Regions from separate parts of the Marinihelvus fidelis genome, predicted to be linked through region 2. Evidence: predicted binding sites of a transcription regulator. Region 2 holds the regulator's gene; each other region holds the start of a gene.
What was found. The regulator sigma-54, encoded in region 2, starts transcription at its own class of promoters, with help from an activator protein. The targets are predictions, from matches to a motif close to TGGCANGNTNCNTGCTT.
Positions count from the first base shown of each region.

Region 1: F3N42_RS08515 (P-II family nitrogen regulator) is a predicted target of sigma-54. The motif match lies at 1,393-1,409, and genes of this name have one in related genera.
Region 3: F3N42_RS05705 (DUF1328 family protein) is a predicted target of sigma-54. The motif match lies at 3,261-3,277, and genes of this name have one in related genera.

Region 1 is NZ_VYXP01000005.1:125,718-128,908, reverse strand. Features, by position in the region: gene F3N42_RS08525 (PHP domain-containing protein) at 1-771, shown strand, start outside; gene F3N42_RS08520 (energy transducer TonB) at 843-1,241, shown strand; gene F3N42_RS08515 (P-II family nitrogen regulator) at 1,456-1,794, shown strand; gene F3N42_RS08510 (ammonium transporter) at 1,812-3,071, shown strand.
Region 2 is NZ_VYXP01000002.1:461,906-468,689, forward strand. Features, by position in the region: gene lptA (lipopolysaccharide transport periplasmic protein LptA) at 1-313, shown strand, start outside; gene lptB (LPS export ABC transporter ATP-binding protein) at 315-1,034, shown strand; gene F3N42_RS03470 (RNA polymerase factor sigma-54) at 1,052-2,512, shown strand; gene hpf (ribosome hibernation-promoting factor, HPF/YfiA family) at 2,678-3,004, shown strand; gene ptsN (PTS IIA-like nitrogen regulatory protein PtsN) at 3,044-3,499, shown strand; gene hprK (HPr(Ser) kinase/phosphatase) at 3,510-4,472, shown strand; gene rapZ (RNase adapter RapZ) at 4,474-5,346, shown strand; gene F3N42_RS03495 (PTS sugar transporter subunit IIA) at 5,343-5,726, shown strand; gene F3N42_RS03500 (HPr family phosphocarrier protein) at 5,726-5,992, shown strand; gene ptsP (phosphoenolpyruvate--protein phosphotransferase) at 5,994-6,784, shown strand, end outside.
Region 3 is NZ_VYXP01000003.1:303,816-310,599, reverse strand. Features, by position in the region: gene F3N42_RS05735 (MFS transporter) at 1-651, shown strand, start outside; gene F3N42_RS05730 (sugar phosphate isomerase/epimerase family protein) at 700-1,599, opposite strand; gene F3N42_RS05725 (hypothetical protein) at 1,646-1,981, opposite strand; gene F3N42_RS05720 (hypothetical protein) at 1,978-2,385, opposite strand; gene F3N42_RS05715 (glycine zipper domain-containing protein) at 2,382-2,693, opposite strand; gene F3N42_RS05710 (hypothetical protein) at 2,744-2,938, opposite strand; gene F3N42_RS05705 (DUF1328 family protein) at 2,989-3,162, opposite strand; gene epmB (EF-P beta-lysylation protein EpmB) at 3,437-4,453, opposite strand; gene F3N42_RS05695 (peptidylprolyl isomerase) at 4,648-5,751, shown strand; gene F3N42_RS05690 (alpha/beta hydrolase) at 5,759-6,538, opposite strand; gene F3N42_RS05685 (LysR family transcriptional regulator) at 6,535-6,784, opposite strand, start outside.

The DNA.
Region 1 (3,191 bases), on a different contig from region 2:
ATGGCGCGCGCGGTGGACAACGGCGTGACCACGCTGGCCATCACCGACCACGACACCGTCGATGCGTTTGACGGCCTGCCCGCGGCGCCCGGCTCACTGCAACTGGTGCGCGGCATCGAGTTCTCCACCACGTGGGGGTCGGTCGGCATCCACGTCCTGGGGCTGGATATCGACCCCGGCAGCCCGGCAATCCTGGAAGGCGTCAGTCACCAGGCCGCTGCCCGCGAGCGGCGCGCCGAACGGATCGGCGCCAACCTGGCGAAGCTCGGCGTTGAGGGTGCCCTGGAAGGCGCCGCACACCACGCCGCCGGCAGCAACATCGGCCGCCCGCATTTCGCCCGCCACCTGGTCGATGCCGGTATCACGGACTCGATGGAAACGGCCTTCAAGAAATACCTGGGCGACGGCAAGGCCGGCGACGTGCGCGAATCCTGGGCTTCGATGTCGCAGGTGGTGGACTGGATCCGCGCCGCCGGCGGCATCGCCGTGCTGGCACATCCGCTGGCCTACAAGCTGACCCGCACGCGGCTGAAGCGCCTGCTGAACGACTTCATCGAGGCCGGCGGCGAAGGCATGGAAGTGGTCTCCGGACAGCAAAACGAGCAGCAAACCCGAAGCCTGGGCCAGTTGTGCCGCGACATGGGCCTGCTGGGCTCGCGCGGTTCGGACTTCCACGCACCCGGCCAGGGCTGGAAGGAACTTGGCGCCGTCGCGCCAATGCCGGAGCGTGTGTCCCCGGTCTGGGAGCGGTTCCGGCAACCGCCGGCCTGAAGGTGCAGGGGCGAGTGCGCTGCGCGCGCGTCTGTGGCAACCTCTTGTCAAAACCTGCTCACGGAGGCGTCATGTTTCGCCAATTTCTGCTGATTTCAATGGCCGCCGCGCTCACCGCGTCCTGTGCCACGCCACCGCGCGAGCCGGAGCTCACTTCGGACATCGTGGTCATCGAAGAAGCCCAGCGTGAGGACTACTGGGTCACCCGGCAGGATGGGGTGTACGTCAAGGTCAGTGGTCGGCGGATACCCAGCGGCTGTGGTCGGGTCGTGCTTCGGTACGTGATTGATTCCCGGGGCGATGTCTACAATGCCGAGGTGCTGGAATCGGAACCGCCGGGCGGTTTTGACAAGGCAGCGCTGGCGCAACTGGCCGAGTGGGATTATGTGCCTGCGGAGTCAAATCCCGGCCGGATACCTGTCCAGGTGACCAGCACCGTCAATTTCACGGACCAGAAGTCCGACTGTTAGCCCCACCCCCTGCCTGACACGCGCACCAAAACCGGGTGTGCGCACAATCTTGGTGCATGCCCGTGCACCAAGATCAATGCTCCAGGTCCCCATAACCCCGCTCCGGGGCGAAAACCCCTTTGAAAGTCATTGATTTCCTTGTTTTTGAAGTTGGCCCGAATCGTGCATGAACGAATAGCGGGCCACGAGCCTGAAAACAAACGAGGAGAGATAAATGCAACTGGTCACGGCGATCATCAAGCCATTCAAACTGGACGAGGTCCGGGAGTCACTCGCTGAAGTGGGTGTCACCGGCGTCACGGTGACCGAGGTCAAGGGTTTCGGGCGGCAGAAAGGCCACACCGAACTCTACCGCGGTGCCGAGTACGTGGTGGACCTCCTGCCGAAAATCAAACTGGAAACGGCCGTCGTCGACGAGATGGTCGAGTCGGTGGTGGAAGCCATCGTCAAGGCTGCGGAAACCGGCAAGATCGGTGACGGCAAGGTCTTCGTCCAGAAACTCGAAGAAGTCATCCGTATCCGTACCGGCGAGACCGGCGCGCAAGCGATTTAAGCGAAGGGAGAGCGACAATGGAAAACCAGATTTTCGAACTACAATACGCCCTCGACACCTTCATGTTCCTGATTTGCGGCGCCCTGGTCATGTGGATGGCCGCCGGCTTCACGCTGCTGGAATCCGGCCTGGTACGGGCCAAGAACACCGTTGAGATCCTGACCAAGAACGTGGCGCTGTATTCCATCGCCTGCATCATGTACATGGTCTGTGGTTACTACTTCATGTATGGCGGTGGGTTTTTCCTGTCCGGCATCGAGGCATTCAACCTTGAAGAAGTGCTGGCCGCGTCCGCGGAGAACGGCTTCGACGGCGACTCGGTGTACTCCGGCGCCTCCGACTTCTTCTTCCAGGTGGTGTTCGTGGCGACCGCCATGTCGATTGTCTCCGGCGCCGTCGCCGAGCGCATGAAGCTGTGGTCGTTCCTGATCTTCGCCGTGGTGCTGACCGGCTTCATCTACCCGATGGAAGGCGGCTGGACCTGGGGCGGCAACGACGTCTTCGGCATGTTCAACCTGGGCGACAAGGGCTTCAGTGACTTCGCCGGCTCCGGCATTGTCCACATGGCCGGTGCGGCCGCGGCGCTGTCAGGCGTGCTGCTGCTGGGCCCGCGCCTGGGCAAATACGGCAAGGACGGCAAGGCCAAGGCTATCCCTGGCGCCAACCTGCCGCTGGCTACCCTGGGCACCTTCGTGCTGTGGATGGGCTGGTTCGGCTTCAACGGCGGTTCCGTGCTGAAGCTGGGCGACGCCGCCAGCGCGCACTCCATGGCCATGGTGTTCCTGAACACCAACGGCGCTGCCGCCGGTGGCCTGATTGCTGCGCTGCTGACCTCGCACATCCTGTGGGGCCGCGCTGACCTGACCATGGCCCTGAACGGCGCCCTGGCCGGCCTGGTGGCCATCACCGCCGAGCCCTCCACCCCGACCGCCCTGCAGGCCACCCTGTTCGGCGCCGCCGGTGGTGTACTGGTGGTGTTCAGCATCCTTGCCCTGGACAAGTTGAAGATCGACGACCCGGTGGGCGCGATCTCCGTGCACGGCACTGTCGGCCTGCTGGGCCTGCTGCTGGTCCCGCTGACCAACGACGGCGCCAGCTACGGCGGCCAGCTGCTGGGTGCGTTCACCATCTTCACCTGGGTGTTTGTGACCAGCTTCATCGTCTGGTTCGTGCTCAAGCTGGTGATGGGCATCCGAGTCTCCGAGGAAGAGGAGTACGAAGGACTGGATGTCGGCGAGTGCGGCATCGAGGCCTACCCGGAGTTCAAGTCCGCGTAAGTTTCAGAAAAGTAAGTGTGTGTGGAAGACCCGGGTCGGTGACAGCCCGGGTTTTTCTTTTGTTGGGAGGTCGTCAAAACAGGACGCCAATTACGCTGATTTCGCGAAGGGCGCGAAAGT
Region 2 (6,784 bases):
GGTCACGCTGCAGGGCCAGCCGGCCGTGCTTGAACAGGAAATCGAGGAACAGGGCCTGGTGCGCGCCGAGGCCCGGACCATCACCTACCAGGTGGGTGACGGCCTGGTGAACCTGAATGGCGAGGCCGACGTGACTCACCCGCAATACCACATTACCGGCGACGCACTGACCTACGACCTGAACAAGCAGCACTTCCAGGGCGTGGGCGGCGATACCGGCGATGGTCGCATCCGCATTCGCATGGACCCGGAAGTGGCCGACGAGGCCGCGGCCTCACCGGCGACCCCGGACGACGGGAACGACGGCCACTGACGTGCTGGTTACCGAGAGCCTGCACAAGTCGTACCGCAAGCGCGAAGTCGTCCGCGGCGTCAGCATGCGCGTCGAACCGGGCAAGGTGGTCGGGCTGCTGGGCCCCAACGGCGCCGGCAAGACCACCTGCTTCTACATGATTGTCGGCCTGATCCCGGCCAGTCACGGCAGCATCAAGGTCGACGACATCGATATCACGCACGAGCCGGTCAACGTCCGTGCACACCTGGGCGTTGGCTACCTGCCGCAGGAAGCCTCGATCTTCCGCAAGATGTCGGTGCGCGACAACGTGCTGTCGATCCTGGAGATGCGCCCCGACCTGGACGCCGAGGCCCGCGAGGACCAGTTGCAGTCGCTGCTGGAAGAACTGGGCGTGGCGCACCTGTCCGAGCAATCCGGCATCAGCCTGTCGGGCGGCGAGCGGCGGCGGGTGGAAATCGCCCGGGCACTGGCCACGCGGCCGCGCTTTATCCTGCTGGACGAGCCGTTCGCCGGCGTCGACCCCATTTCCGTGGGCGAGATCCAGAACATCGTCGAGCACCTGACCGACCGCGGCATCGGCGTGCTGATCACCGACCACAACGTCCGTGAGACCCTGGGCATCTGCGACCATGCCTACATTCTCAACGAGGGCCGGATCCTGGCCGAGGGCGCGCCGGACGTGGTGCTGGACAACGAAGACGTGCGCAACGTCTACCTGGGCCAGGCCTTCCGGCTGTAGGCGGGGTACGAAGCGTCATGGTCGATCATTCACTGCAATTACGCCTGAGCCAGAAGCTGGCGCTGGCGCCGCAGTTGCAACAGGCCATCCGCCTGCTGCAACTCACCCGTATCGAGCTGCGCGAACACCTGCAGGCCACCGTCGAGGCCAACCCGCTGCTGGACTTCGACGAGCCGGGTGGCGAGGCCGCGGCCGACAGCGCGGACGACTGGGACACGCCCTCCCAGGGTGAAGACAGCAGCGCCGCGGCCGATGACCCCTACGGCGACTACGACGACCAGTGGGGCGAAGACATGGGCGGCGGCGAACAGTGGGCCGAGGCCGGCTTCAGCGTCGAGCGCGAGAACCAGATCGCCGACGAGTCCGGCGATTCGCTGCGCGACCACCTGATGTTCCAGGTCGAGCTGGGCCAGTTCAATGACCGCGACGCCGCCATCGCCACCGCGATCATCTTCGCGCTCGATGAAGACGGCTACCTGCTCGACAGCATCGACGATATCCGCGACTCCCTGCTGCCCGACCTGGAAACCGACGAGGCCGAGATCCGCGCGGTCATGCGCCGCGTCCAGCGCATGGAGCCCGTCGGCGTGGCCACCAATGGCCCGGCCGAATGCATCCGCGTGCAGCTGGCCGTGCTGCCGGCCTCGACGCCCGGCCGCGACCTGGCCCAGCGCGTGGCGCGGGACTACATCGACCTGGTGGCCGACGCCGAGCTCGAACGCCTGAAGCGCGAAACCGGTGCCGGTGACGACGACCTCGAAACCGCGCTGGACCTGATCCGTTCGCTGGAGCCCCGCCCCGGCGCGCGCTACGACAACCGCCAGCAGGAATACCTGGTGCCGGATGTCTACACCCGCCAGGTCGAGGGCCGCTGGGTCACCTACCTGAGCCCGGACAACGACCCGCGCCTGAAGCTCAACACCTACTACGTCCAGCTGCTGCGCCAGTCCGGCGGCGAGGACCGCAAGTACCTGCAGGGCCGCCTGCAGGAAGCACGCTGGCTGCTGTCCAGCCTGGAGCTGCGCAACCGCACGCTGATGAACGTGTCGCAGGCCATCGTCGACCACCAGTCCGGCTTCATGGACGACGGCGATATCGCGATGAAGCCGCTAATCCTGAAAGACATTGCCGAGCAGGTTGGCGTGCACGAATCCACGGTGTCGCGCGCCACCACCCGCAAGTACATTTTCACGCCACGCGGCCTGTTCGAGCTGAAGTACTTCTTCTCCAGCCACGTGCGCACGCTCGACGGCGGTGACATCAGCGCCATCGCGGTCAAGGCCCATATCCAGTCACTGGTCGAGGCAGAGCCCGCCAGCAAACCGCTCAGTGACCAGGAACTGTCCCGTTTATTGCGCGAAGCCGGCATCCGCGCGGCCCGCAGGACCGTGGCCAAGTACCGGGAATCCCTGGGTATCGGCTCAAGCAGCGAGCGGCGCCGTGCCTACCGTCGACTGGCCGCGCGCGCGGTGGACTAGGAAAGCGGCGTCGCCGGGTATAGAATCTGCTCATGACAGTTTCTTTGCGAAGCCGCCCGCCGCGAACCCTGTGCGGACTCTACGGACGGTTCGAACTCCAGAGTTGACCCTGAAGCTGGCCCCAGCGGGCCGGTCCCTTTCCATCTCGAAACCAGGAGAAGGAAAATGCAATTGACGATTACCGGACACCACGTCGAAGTCACCCCCGCCTTGCGCGCCTATGTCACCGAGAAAATGCAGCGCCTGTCGCGGCATTTCGACAAGGTCGTGACCGTTGATGTGATCCTGAACGTTGAGAAACACACGCAGCTGGCGGAAGCCACCGTCAACGCGGGCGGACGTACGCTGTTCGCCAATGACAACGCAGACGACATGTATGCCGCGATCGACGGCCTGGCCGACAAGATCGACCGCCAGGTGCGGCGCCTGAAAGATCGCCTGCGCGACCACCACCACGAAAAGCCTGATTACCAGGCGGCCGAGAACATCTGACCCGCGCCTGAAAAGACCGGTTACCGAGAATCAAACCCCATGCTTGTCGACGACCTGATCAGCCCGGACAGCGTACTTCCCGCCGTCCGCACCAGTAGCAAGAAACGCCTGCTGGAAGTCATCAGCAACGCGCTGGCCAACGAAGACGAAGGCCTGAGTTCGCGGGAAATCTTTGAAAGCCTGTGTGCCCGGGAACGCCTGGGCAGCACCGGGCTGGGCAATGGCGTCGCCATCCCGCACGGCCGCGTCAGCGGTTCGTCCAGGGTCCAGGCGGTGTTTATCCGCCTGGCGCGGCCACTGGCCTTCGATGCCGTCGATGGCAAACCCGTCGACCTGCTGTTCGCGCTGGCGGTGCCGGAACACTGCACCAGTGACCACCTGAAGCTGCTGGCCGAGATCGCCGAGAAATTCAGCGACCAGGAACTGCTGGAACGCCTGCGTAACACCGAAGACGCCACCGAGCTCGCGCAGCTCCTGTCACGAACCCGGCACTGACCGCGGAACGGTGACCCGCACGCTCACAGCCCAGGACCTGTTCGACAAGCTCAGGCAGCGGCTGGACCTGCACTGGGTGACCCAGCCGGGCGATCACGACGCCGCGGTGCTTTCCGACCGCGACATGTCGGCCCGCCCGGCACTGGCCGGCTACCTGAACCTGATTCACCCGAACCGGGTGCAGGTGCTGGGCGTTGAGGAACTCGACTACCTGGCCTCGCTGCCCGCAGACAGCCGCGGCGATACCATCGCCGCGATCTTCAGGCCCGACCTGCTGGCCATTGTCGTGGGCGGCGCCCATGACATCCCCAATGACCTGGCCGAGGCCGCCGCGCAGGCCGGCAAACCCCTGCTGGCGTCGGGCAAGTCCAGTTACGAGCTGGTGAATTTCCTGCAGTACCACATCTCACGAGTCCTGGCCCGCCGCTGCACCATGCACGGCGTGTTCATGGAGGTGTTCACAATCGGCGTGCTGATCTCGGGCGATGCCGGCAGCGGCAAGAGCGAACTGGCGCTGGAACTGCTCAACCGCGGGCACCGGCTGATTGCCGACGACGCGCCCGAGTTCACGCAGATTTCGCCGGAAATCATCGATGGCTCCTGCCCGGAGGTCATCCAGGACTGCCTGGAGGTACGCGGACTGGGCGTGCTCAACGTGCGGGAGATGTTCGGCGACGCCACCATCAAGCTGAACAAGTTCCTGCGCCTGATTATCCACCTGAAGATTCCCGAAGACGCCAGCCGCCCGCCCGAGGTGGACCGCCTTCGCGGTGACGCGACCACGCGCCGGGTGCTGGACCTGGACATCCCGCAGATCACCCTGCCCGTTCTGGCCGGCCGCAACATGGCCGTCATCGCCGAGGCCGCGGTGCGTGATTTCATGCTGCGGATGAAGGGCTACGACGCTACGGCGGCCTTTATCGAGCGCCATTCGCGTATCCTGCGTGGGCAGCTATCGCCCTGGGAGGAATGAGGTGAACACCGAGGCGCAACCACAGATCGTCATCGTCAGCGGCCTCTCGGGCGCCGGCAAATCGACGGCGCTGAAGGCCCTGGAAGACATGGGCTTCCACTGCATCGACAACCTGCCCGCGCGGCTGATGAACGACTTCGCCAACCACGTGCGTGAGGACCGGGAGCTGTACCGCAAGGTCGCCCTGGGCATCGACGCGCGCGCCCCGGGGCTCAAACTCGACGACGTGCCGGGCTGGCTCGATGGCCTGCGCGAGAGCGGCCTGAACGCGCAGCTGCTGTTCCTGGGCGCCGACGACGCCACCCTGGTGAAGCGCTTTTCCAAGACCCGGCGGCGCCACCCGCTGTCGCAGGACCAGCGCGGGCTGAAGTCGGCCATCGCGCATGAGCGTGAGCTGCTGCGGCCCGTGGCCGACGCCGCCGACCACGTCATCGACACCAGCACCATTAATATTCACCAACTCACCCACGAGACCTGGAAGTGCGTGGCCCGGGACAGCCGTGACATGACCGTGGTGCTGCAGTCCTTCGGCTTCAGCCACGGCGCGCCCACCGATGTCGATTTCCTGTTCGATGCCCGCTGCCTGCCCAACCCGCACTGGGACAAGTCGCTCAGGCCCAAGACCGGGCGTGACGCGGGCGTCGCCGAATGGCTGCAGCAGGAACCGCTGGTGCAGAAGATGGGTGACGACATCCTTGCCTACCTGAAAACCTGGCTGCCGGAGTTCGAACGCGTGCACCGGGCCTTCGTCACGGTGGGCATCGGCTGCACCGGCGGCCGTCACCGTTCGGTCTACCTGGCCGAGCGCCTGAAACGGGAACTGTCCGAAGACTACCCGGAAGTCGTCCTCCATCACCGCGAGCTGTCGTCATGAGTTCCGTCAACCTGGTGCTGGTCACCCACGAGGGTATCGGCAGTACGCTGCTGGCCCAGGCCCGGCGCATCCTGGCGGACGAACTCGAGGGCACGGTGGTGGTCGAAGTCGGCTATGACGAAGACATCGGCAGCACCACGCTGGAAGCCCGCATCGACTGCGCCGACAGCGGCGCCGGCGTACTGGTACTGACCGACGTGCCCGGCGCCACACCCAGCAACCTGGCCCAGGTGGCCGCCGCAGGCAAGCACCGCGTGGTCGTCACCGGCCTGAACCTGCCGATGCTGATCCGGGCCTGGAACTACCACCAGCGGCCACTGGAGGAACTCGCCGTCATCGCCGTCGATGGCGGCCGCAACGCCATCGGGATGGTCTCCTGATGCCGTCCCGGGACACCGTCATCTGCAATGAACTGGGGCTGCACGCCCGTGCGGCGGCGCGGCTGGTCGAGTGCGCCAACCGCTTTGATGCCGCCGTGCACCTGACCCACGGTGACCGAACGGTGAATGGCAAGTCGATCATGGGCGTGCTGATGCTGGCCGCGGCGCGCGGCACCACCGTCACCATCACCACCGACGGCGCCGACGAAGGCGCCGCCCTGGACGCGCTGGGCGAGCTGGTCAACAACGGCTTCGGGGAAAACTGACATGACCCTGGCGCTCTCCGGCCATCGCGTCGAGGACGGCATCGCCGTCGGCCGCGCCCACGTGCTGCAACGCAACGAGATCGAAATCGGTGAGTTCAAGATCGCCAGCCAACGGATTCCCACGGAAATCGAGCGCCTGCGCCAGGCCTTCGTCGATGCCCGCGCCAACCTCAGTGCCCTGGCCGAACGGCTGCAGGCCGCGGCCGGCGCCTCGGCCAGCGAAATCATCCGCACCCACGTGCTGATGCTGGACGACTCCAGCCTGCTGGACGGCGCCATTGACCATATCGAGAATGACCAGTGCAACGCCGAGTGGGCCATGCAGTTGCAGCTGGAAGCCCTGCTGGCGGAATTTCGCACCATCGACGATGACTATATTCGCAGCCGCGCCGACGACGCCGCGCAGGTCGTGCGCCTGGTACAGAAGACCCTCGCCGAGGAAGGCGGCGGCGAAGTCCTGGGTGACGTTCCCGACCGCCTGGGTCACACCCTGGTCATCGCCACGGAACTGACGCCCGGCGAGATGGCGGTGCTGCACGAGCGCGGTGTCGCCGGCGTAGTGACGGAGCACGGCAGCCCTTACTCGCACACCGCCATCCTGGCGCGCGGCATGGGCATCCCCACGGTCATGGGTGTGCGTCGAGCGCAGTCGCTGATTACCGAGGGCGAACAGCTGATCCTGGACGGCCATTACGGCGTGGTCTTCGCCGACCCGGAAGAATCCATCCTGCGGCACTACTTGCAGAAACAGTCGGAATCGGTACGCTTCCGCCAGGCGCTGGACACGCTGCG
Region 3 (6,784 bases), on a different contig from region 2:
GTCAAGCAGCCTTTCTTCTGGGTGTTCTTCGCCATCATGTTCCTGACCGCGTCGGCGGAACTGGCGCCTTCGTCCTGGGTGGACATCGCGCTCAGCGAAACGGTGAAGATGCCGGGCATCGTGGTGCTGGTCTACGTGGCCGCCATCATGTTTGTCATGCGCCACTTTGCCGGCGCACTGGCGCACCGCTTTTCCGACATGGGCCTGCTATGGATTTCCACCGTGCCGGCCGGCATCGGCCTGTACCTGCTGAGCGTGGCTTCATCGCCGGTGACCGCACTGGTGGCGGCCACGGTCTGGGCGGTTGGCGTGTGCTACATGTGGCCGACCATGCTGGCGGCCGTAGCGCACCGTTTCCCGAAAGGCGGGCCGTGGACGATTGGCCTGACCGGCTTTGCCGGCGCCCTGGCCATTCGATTCGTGCTGCCTGAACTGGGCGGAATCTATGACAAGGCCAAATTCGAGGCAGCCGGCGGCCAGGCAGCGTTCGAGGCGCTGGAGCCGGGCTCCGAGGCCATGGCCGGCGCCCTGGCGCAGGCGGCGACCACATCATTCCAGGCCGTCGCAATCATCCCGGTGATCCTGTTCTTCATCTTCGGTGCGGTGTGGGCCTTCGAGCGCAGCCGCAACCGCAAGGGCGCGACCGGCTGAAAAATCGGGCGCCATTTCGGCGCCCGTTTTTTGGTGACGCGTAACGCGTCACCCGTCACCCAGCAGGGCGCGGGTGAGGCCAAGGCGGCCAACGGCGGCGGTGCGGAAGGGGTCGGCCGGGTTGTCGTGTTCCACGAACAGGTGTTTCAGGCTGGCCGCTTCGGGGCTGGTCAGGATCGCGCCGTAGTCAATTTCACCCGTGCCCACGTCGACCATGTCGCCGTTCGGGCTCATGTCCTTGATGTGCGCCATGGTGTAGCGTTCGGGTGCGCGCGTCAGTACCTCAATGGGGTCCAGCCCGGCCTTGCGGGTCCAGAACATGTCCAGTTCGAAGTCGACCAGGTCCGGCTCGGTGGCCTGCAGCAGCACATCCCAGGGCACCTGGCCGTCAATCGCGGCGAACTCGAAATCGTGGTTGTGGTACGCGAAGCGCATGCCCAGGGCCTGGCACTTTTCGCCCACCCGGTTGAAGACGTCGGCCCAGGCCCGGTACTGGTCAAGGGTCTTCCGGTCGTCAGGGTGCAGCCAGGCAATGACCACGTAGTCGTGGCCCATCGCGGCGGCGGTATCGAGCAGTGCGTCCGGGGCGTCCCGAAGCTGTCGGGCGTCCATGTGCGTACTCGGGGCGACCAGGCCCAGGTCATCGAGCAGTGTGCGCAGCGCCACCGGTGACTGGTTGAAATAGCCGGCGAACTCCAGCTCACGGTAGCCGATGGCGGCGAGCGCGGTCAGCGTGGCGGGGACATCGTCGGCCATGGAATCGCGGACCGTGTACAGCTGGATGCCCGTGGCGCGGCCCGCGCCGGCATGGTGGCAGCCGGCCTTACTGTCTGTGGCCGCGCTGGCGGTGGTCGTGGCCAGGAGTGACGTTGTGGCCAGTGCCGCGGTGCCCGCGAAAAGTCCGCGGCGTGTCAATGAGGGTGTTGAAGATGATGTCCTGGCGCCCACGTGTCAGCTCCTGTTGTTGTTCACCCCGGGCGGGGCGGGGCATCTATCATGACATATCATCGCCGGTGCGCCCGTCGCCGCTAGCGCGACGTGCTGTGCGCCTGGCCTTCTGGCTCAGTCGTCGCCAGCGTTGCATGATGAACAGTGACGCGATCAATTCAGCGACCAGTCCGCCACGTTCTTCCTCGGCCAGGTCGCGTCGGCGGGAAAACCAGATCCAGCCGGTCACGGCCGTCCATAACAAGGTTTCGGCCTGCAGCCAGCGCGACTCGACTTCGAGAATCAGCCGTGCGCGCCGGGCCCGTTCCGTACCGACGGCGGTCAGTCGCTGCGCGCGCAGTCGCTCGAGTTCCCGCGCCTGGCGGCGCCAGGCGGAAATCATGGGTCAGTTCCCAGCATTTCACGGGTGGCTTCGAATTCCAGGCGCGAGCCCAGGCGTGACACGGCGCGGAAGACCAGTGCGGCGGCGCCCAGGTGCAAGAGCGCAAGAATGACTGCGATCGCCACCAGTGGCATGCCTGCCAGGGCTGATGCCCGCATGCCCGCGTACAGCACCAGTGCCCAGGCGAACATCAGGAAACCGGCGGCCACCACCACGCCGAACACCATCAGCACGAAGCTGGTGATGGCCAGCCGGGTTTCCGCCATGACCAGTTGGGCCGCAGACGAGAAACGCTGCCCGTAGGCAGCGATCCACTCGGTCAGCAGGCCCGCCGGGCCGCTGTCATCAGGGCTGGCCGCGCCCCCGGCGGGGGGCGGCCGGCTGTCGGTTGCTGACGTATTCACCTGCGCAGAAGTAGTGCGGCGAGCGCACCGGCGCCAAAGGCGATGCCCAGGGAGGCCAGTGGTCGTTCACGGACAAACTTGTCCAGCGTTTCGACCGTGTCGTCCAGTTTCGCCATGGCCTCGTCCTTGCCGGCGCTGGCCTTGTTGGCCATCTGCGCGGCTTCCTGGCGCAGTCGCTCTTCCAGGACCTCGGCCCGGCCAGCGGCCCGGTCAACGGCATCATGTGCCACGTCACGCGCCTTGTGGGTCGTCGGTGATGTATCGGCGGGTCGCGGCCCGGTGGCCGCCTGTGTTCCTGAAGTACTCATGGGTCATCTCCTTCGGTTCAATGTCAATGTTGAATCGTGGATCGTGTTACTCAGCAGTCCTTGTCTTGCGCGCCGGCGGCATCCTTGATGTCTTCACAGGCATCTTCGACCGCATTACCGGCATCTTCGGCCGCTTCATCGATCTTTTCACCGGCCTCTTCAAACGGACCCTGCTGTTCACAGGCAGCGAGTGAAAACGCGGCCAGGAACACACTCAAAGTTAGCATCATTCTGATATTTTTCATGGTTTGTACTCCTCAGTCTGTAAAAGGGTTCTTGCAGTCAGTCGTGTCGGTTATACCGGCGGCGATCCGCGTAATGCGCGGGCGACCAAGGCAATGACCAGCAGCACCAGGAATACGAAGAACAGGATCTTCGCGATACCCGCCGCGGCACCGGCGATGCCGGTAAATCCAAGCAGACCCGCGATCAGGGCGATAACAAGCAGTGTCAGAATCCAGCCAAGCATGATTATTCCTCCGTCTTGTGGTTCGCATCGACCGGCCTTTTGGCGGCCGGTTATTTCTCACGCGAGGCGCCGATGCAATGCGACTCTTGCTGGGTATGATGCAAATATCGGGCCAAATGCATTTAGGCCAGTCATAACAAAGATATACGAAAAGGGTGGGTGCATATCCAGGGTGCGGAACAAGCGTTCCTTGTAAATCTGACCGCGCAAAGGGCGGTATTTACACGGCCGAAACGGCGGGTGTCAGGGGGTGGGTGGCGATTGCGTACCGCGATCAGGCCAGTGGCGTCTTCGATGCCTCCCCGGCAACTTCCCGCACCAGCCTTGGCACCAGGTAGCCGGGCAATGCCTTACGCAGCCCGGCATGCAGGGCCAGGGCGCGGGATTCCGGCAGGTCAAAATGCGCGGCGCCTGTTACCCGGTCCAGTACATGCAGGTAATAGGGCAGTGCGCCGTGTGCAAACAGGGTCTCGCTGAGTTCGGCCAGGGTATCGATATCATCGTTGACGCCGGCGAGCAGCACCGATTGGTTCAGCAGCGTCATGCCCGCATCGAGGATGCGCTGAAACGCCTGGCCGACACCGTCGTCGATCTCGCGGGCATGGTTGGCGTGTACGACAAACACGGTCTGCACGCCTGCGGGTGACAGCGCGGCGAGCAGGCGGTCCGTGACCCTTGCCGGCAGCACGATCGGCAGGCGCGTGTGCACGCGGATGCGGCGCACGTGGTGGATGTCGGCGATGGTCGCGCACAGGTCCTCCAGCGCCGGGTCGTCTGCCACCAGGGGGTCGCCGCCACTGAGGATCACCTCGTGAATGTCCGGGGCCGCGGCCACGTAGTCCAGGGCCTGCGCCCAGTCCTTGCGGCCGACCCGGTTGCTGTCATAGGGAAAGTGGCGCCGGAAACAGTAACGGCAATTTACGGCGCAGCCCCCCGCCACGACCAGCAGGACCCGGCCGCGATATTTGTGCAGGATGCCGGCGCGGGCCACGGCGCCCTCGGCCTCGCCGGTGGGGTCGTCGCCGAAGCCCGGCGCGTCAAGCAATTCGTCGCCGGTGGCCAGCACCTGCCGCAACAGCGGGTCGTCGGGGTCGCCGTGACGCATGCGACGGACGAAGTCCCAGGGCACCTTGAGCCGGAAGCCCCGGCAGGCCGCTGCGCTGAAGCCCACCTGCTCGGGTGTAAGACCCAGCGCACACAGCAAGGTGTCGCCATCGCGGACCACGTCGGCGAGCTGGCGTTTCCAGTCGGTGCCGGAATGAAGGGTCAACGATGTAGGCGAGTTGGGCATCGGGAACAGGGGCGTGCGGTGTGGGCTCGGGAACGGCCCGTAGGGCGCAGGATATCACGCCCGGAAGCTGATAAATGCGGCACGAGCCGGTACAATACGCGGCTACCCCAACTGGCTGCGCGGCCGAGACCGCCGAGCCGAACCAATGTAAACCGGAAGCTGCCCGTCCGCGGCAATTCCCAGGAGTCTTTTTCATGACCGCATCCGTTTCGCGCCTCGTGCGCTCGTCGACGATGATCTTGGCCGCGCTGGCGGCTACACCGGCACTGGCTACCCAGGTGCTGTTCGAGACCCGCTTCGGCGATTTCACGGTTGAGCTGTATGACGACGAGGCACCGATCTCGGTCGCCAACTTCCTCGAGTACATCGAGTCCGGTGCGTACGAGAACTCGATCATTCATCGCAAGAGCGATGGTTTCGTGATCCAGGGCGGCGGCCACACCTGGACCGTGGAAGACACCTTCGAGCGGATAGAAACCCGTGACCCGATTGCCAATGAATCCGGTATTTCCAACACCCGTGGCACCATCGCCATGGCGCGGACCAGCGAGCCGGACAGCGCCACCAGCCAGTGGTTCATCAACCTGCGTGACAACGCCGAGTTGCTTGATGGTCCGACCAGTGGTGATGACGCCGGCTACGCGGTGTTCGGTGAAGTCATCGGCGATGGCATGGACGTCGTCGATATCCTGGGTTCCATCCAGGACTTCTACCTGAGCACGGTGTTTACCGAGATCCCGCTGTTCAACTACGCCACCGGTGAAGAGCGCAGCATCAACAACTACCTGTTCACCGACGTGTCCATCGTAAGCGACGTACCGCCTCCGCCGCCGCCGTTCGTTTTCAACGCCGGCGTCAATGGCGCCTGGTTCAACAGCACCGATACCGGCGAGGGCTTCTACCTGGATGTGCTGCCGGACATCGGCCTGGTGGCGATGGGCTGGTACACCTGGGATTCCGAGCTGCCTGGCATGGACGCGGAATCAGGCATCGGTGACCCCGGCCAGCGCTGGCTGTCGGCCCAGTCCGCGGCCGGCGCGCTGAATGGTGGCACCGACAGCGTCGTGCTGAACGTCTACAACGTCCGTGGCGGCCAATTCGACGATTACGGCATCGGCGCGGAACAACCGGAGGCGGTGGGCACGATCACGCTGAGCTTCGACGATTGCACCACCGGTACCGTGGATTACACGCTGGGCAGCTTTGGCGAGTCCGGCAGCATTCCGATCAGCCGCGTGGCGAATGATAACGTGGCGCTTTGCGAGGCGCTCGTCGAGGCAGCCGCGGACGTTCAGTAAGGCCCGTTCAGGGCTCCGGCGGCCTGCCGGGGCCCAGCAGGGTGAGTAGCGCGTCGTCGAGCATGACACGCCAGTTGCCCCAGTCGTGGCTGGCGCCACGATTCACATCCAGCGTGACCGCGTGGCCGTCCTCTTCCAGGACGGCCGCGAGTTTGCGCGCCGCGCGCAGGTTGTCGCCGCGCGTTCCCGCGGAAATGTATACCCTCAGCGGTTCCTGATCCCAGTCGCGGTAGAGCGGAAAAACGGCTTCCAGGTGCCGGTCACTGGCCGGCGAGTGCATGCCGATACCCGAAAACCGGGGCGAGGCCAGTGCGCCGAAACAGGCGCTGTTCAACCCGCCGAAAGAAAGGCCCAACACGTTGGTGTCCTCGCGGCGGACACTGATGGGGTACTGCTCGTACAGCGTGGGCAGCAGTTCCGCCGTGTAGAAGTTGGCGTACGGCACCTTGCACATGAACTCGCTGGTCCGGCGGTTTTCCTCCAGCCGGTCGGGGTTGCGGCTGTCGACAAACACCACGTAGGCCGGCGTGATTGCCCCGTCCGCGATCATCGAGTCCAGCACGTCGGCCATCCCACCGTCATCCAGGTACCACTGGCCATCGGTCACCAGTAGCACCGGGTATTGTTTGCCCGGGTCGATGGGGGAGGGTGTGTAGACGCGATACTGGAGCGTGTAGCCCAGTTGCTGGCTGTCGATACGGATATTGTCCGACAACTCCCCGGCGTGAGTACCGGTGGCCACCAGGGCGGCGGTCATCACGGCCAGGCAGTGCAGGCATCGGTTCATGGTGAGCCCAGTCTATCGCGGTTCATGGACATGGTGCGCAGGATCTCGGCCATCTCGGCCGCGGCACGCGGCGGCGCATCCGGGTCGGTGTAGACCAGGTAGACCTGCGCGTAGCGCTCTCCACCTTCGCGCATGGGTAGCGGCGCCAGCCGGCCCTCGTCGAGTTCGTGACGGATGGCCTGCTCGGGGAACCAGGCGAAACCCATGCCCATGCAGGCGGCCCGGATCTGGGTGGCCTTGTGACTG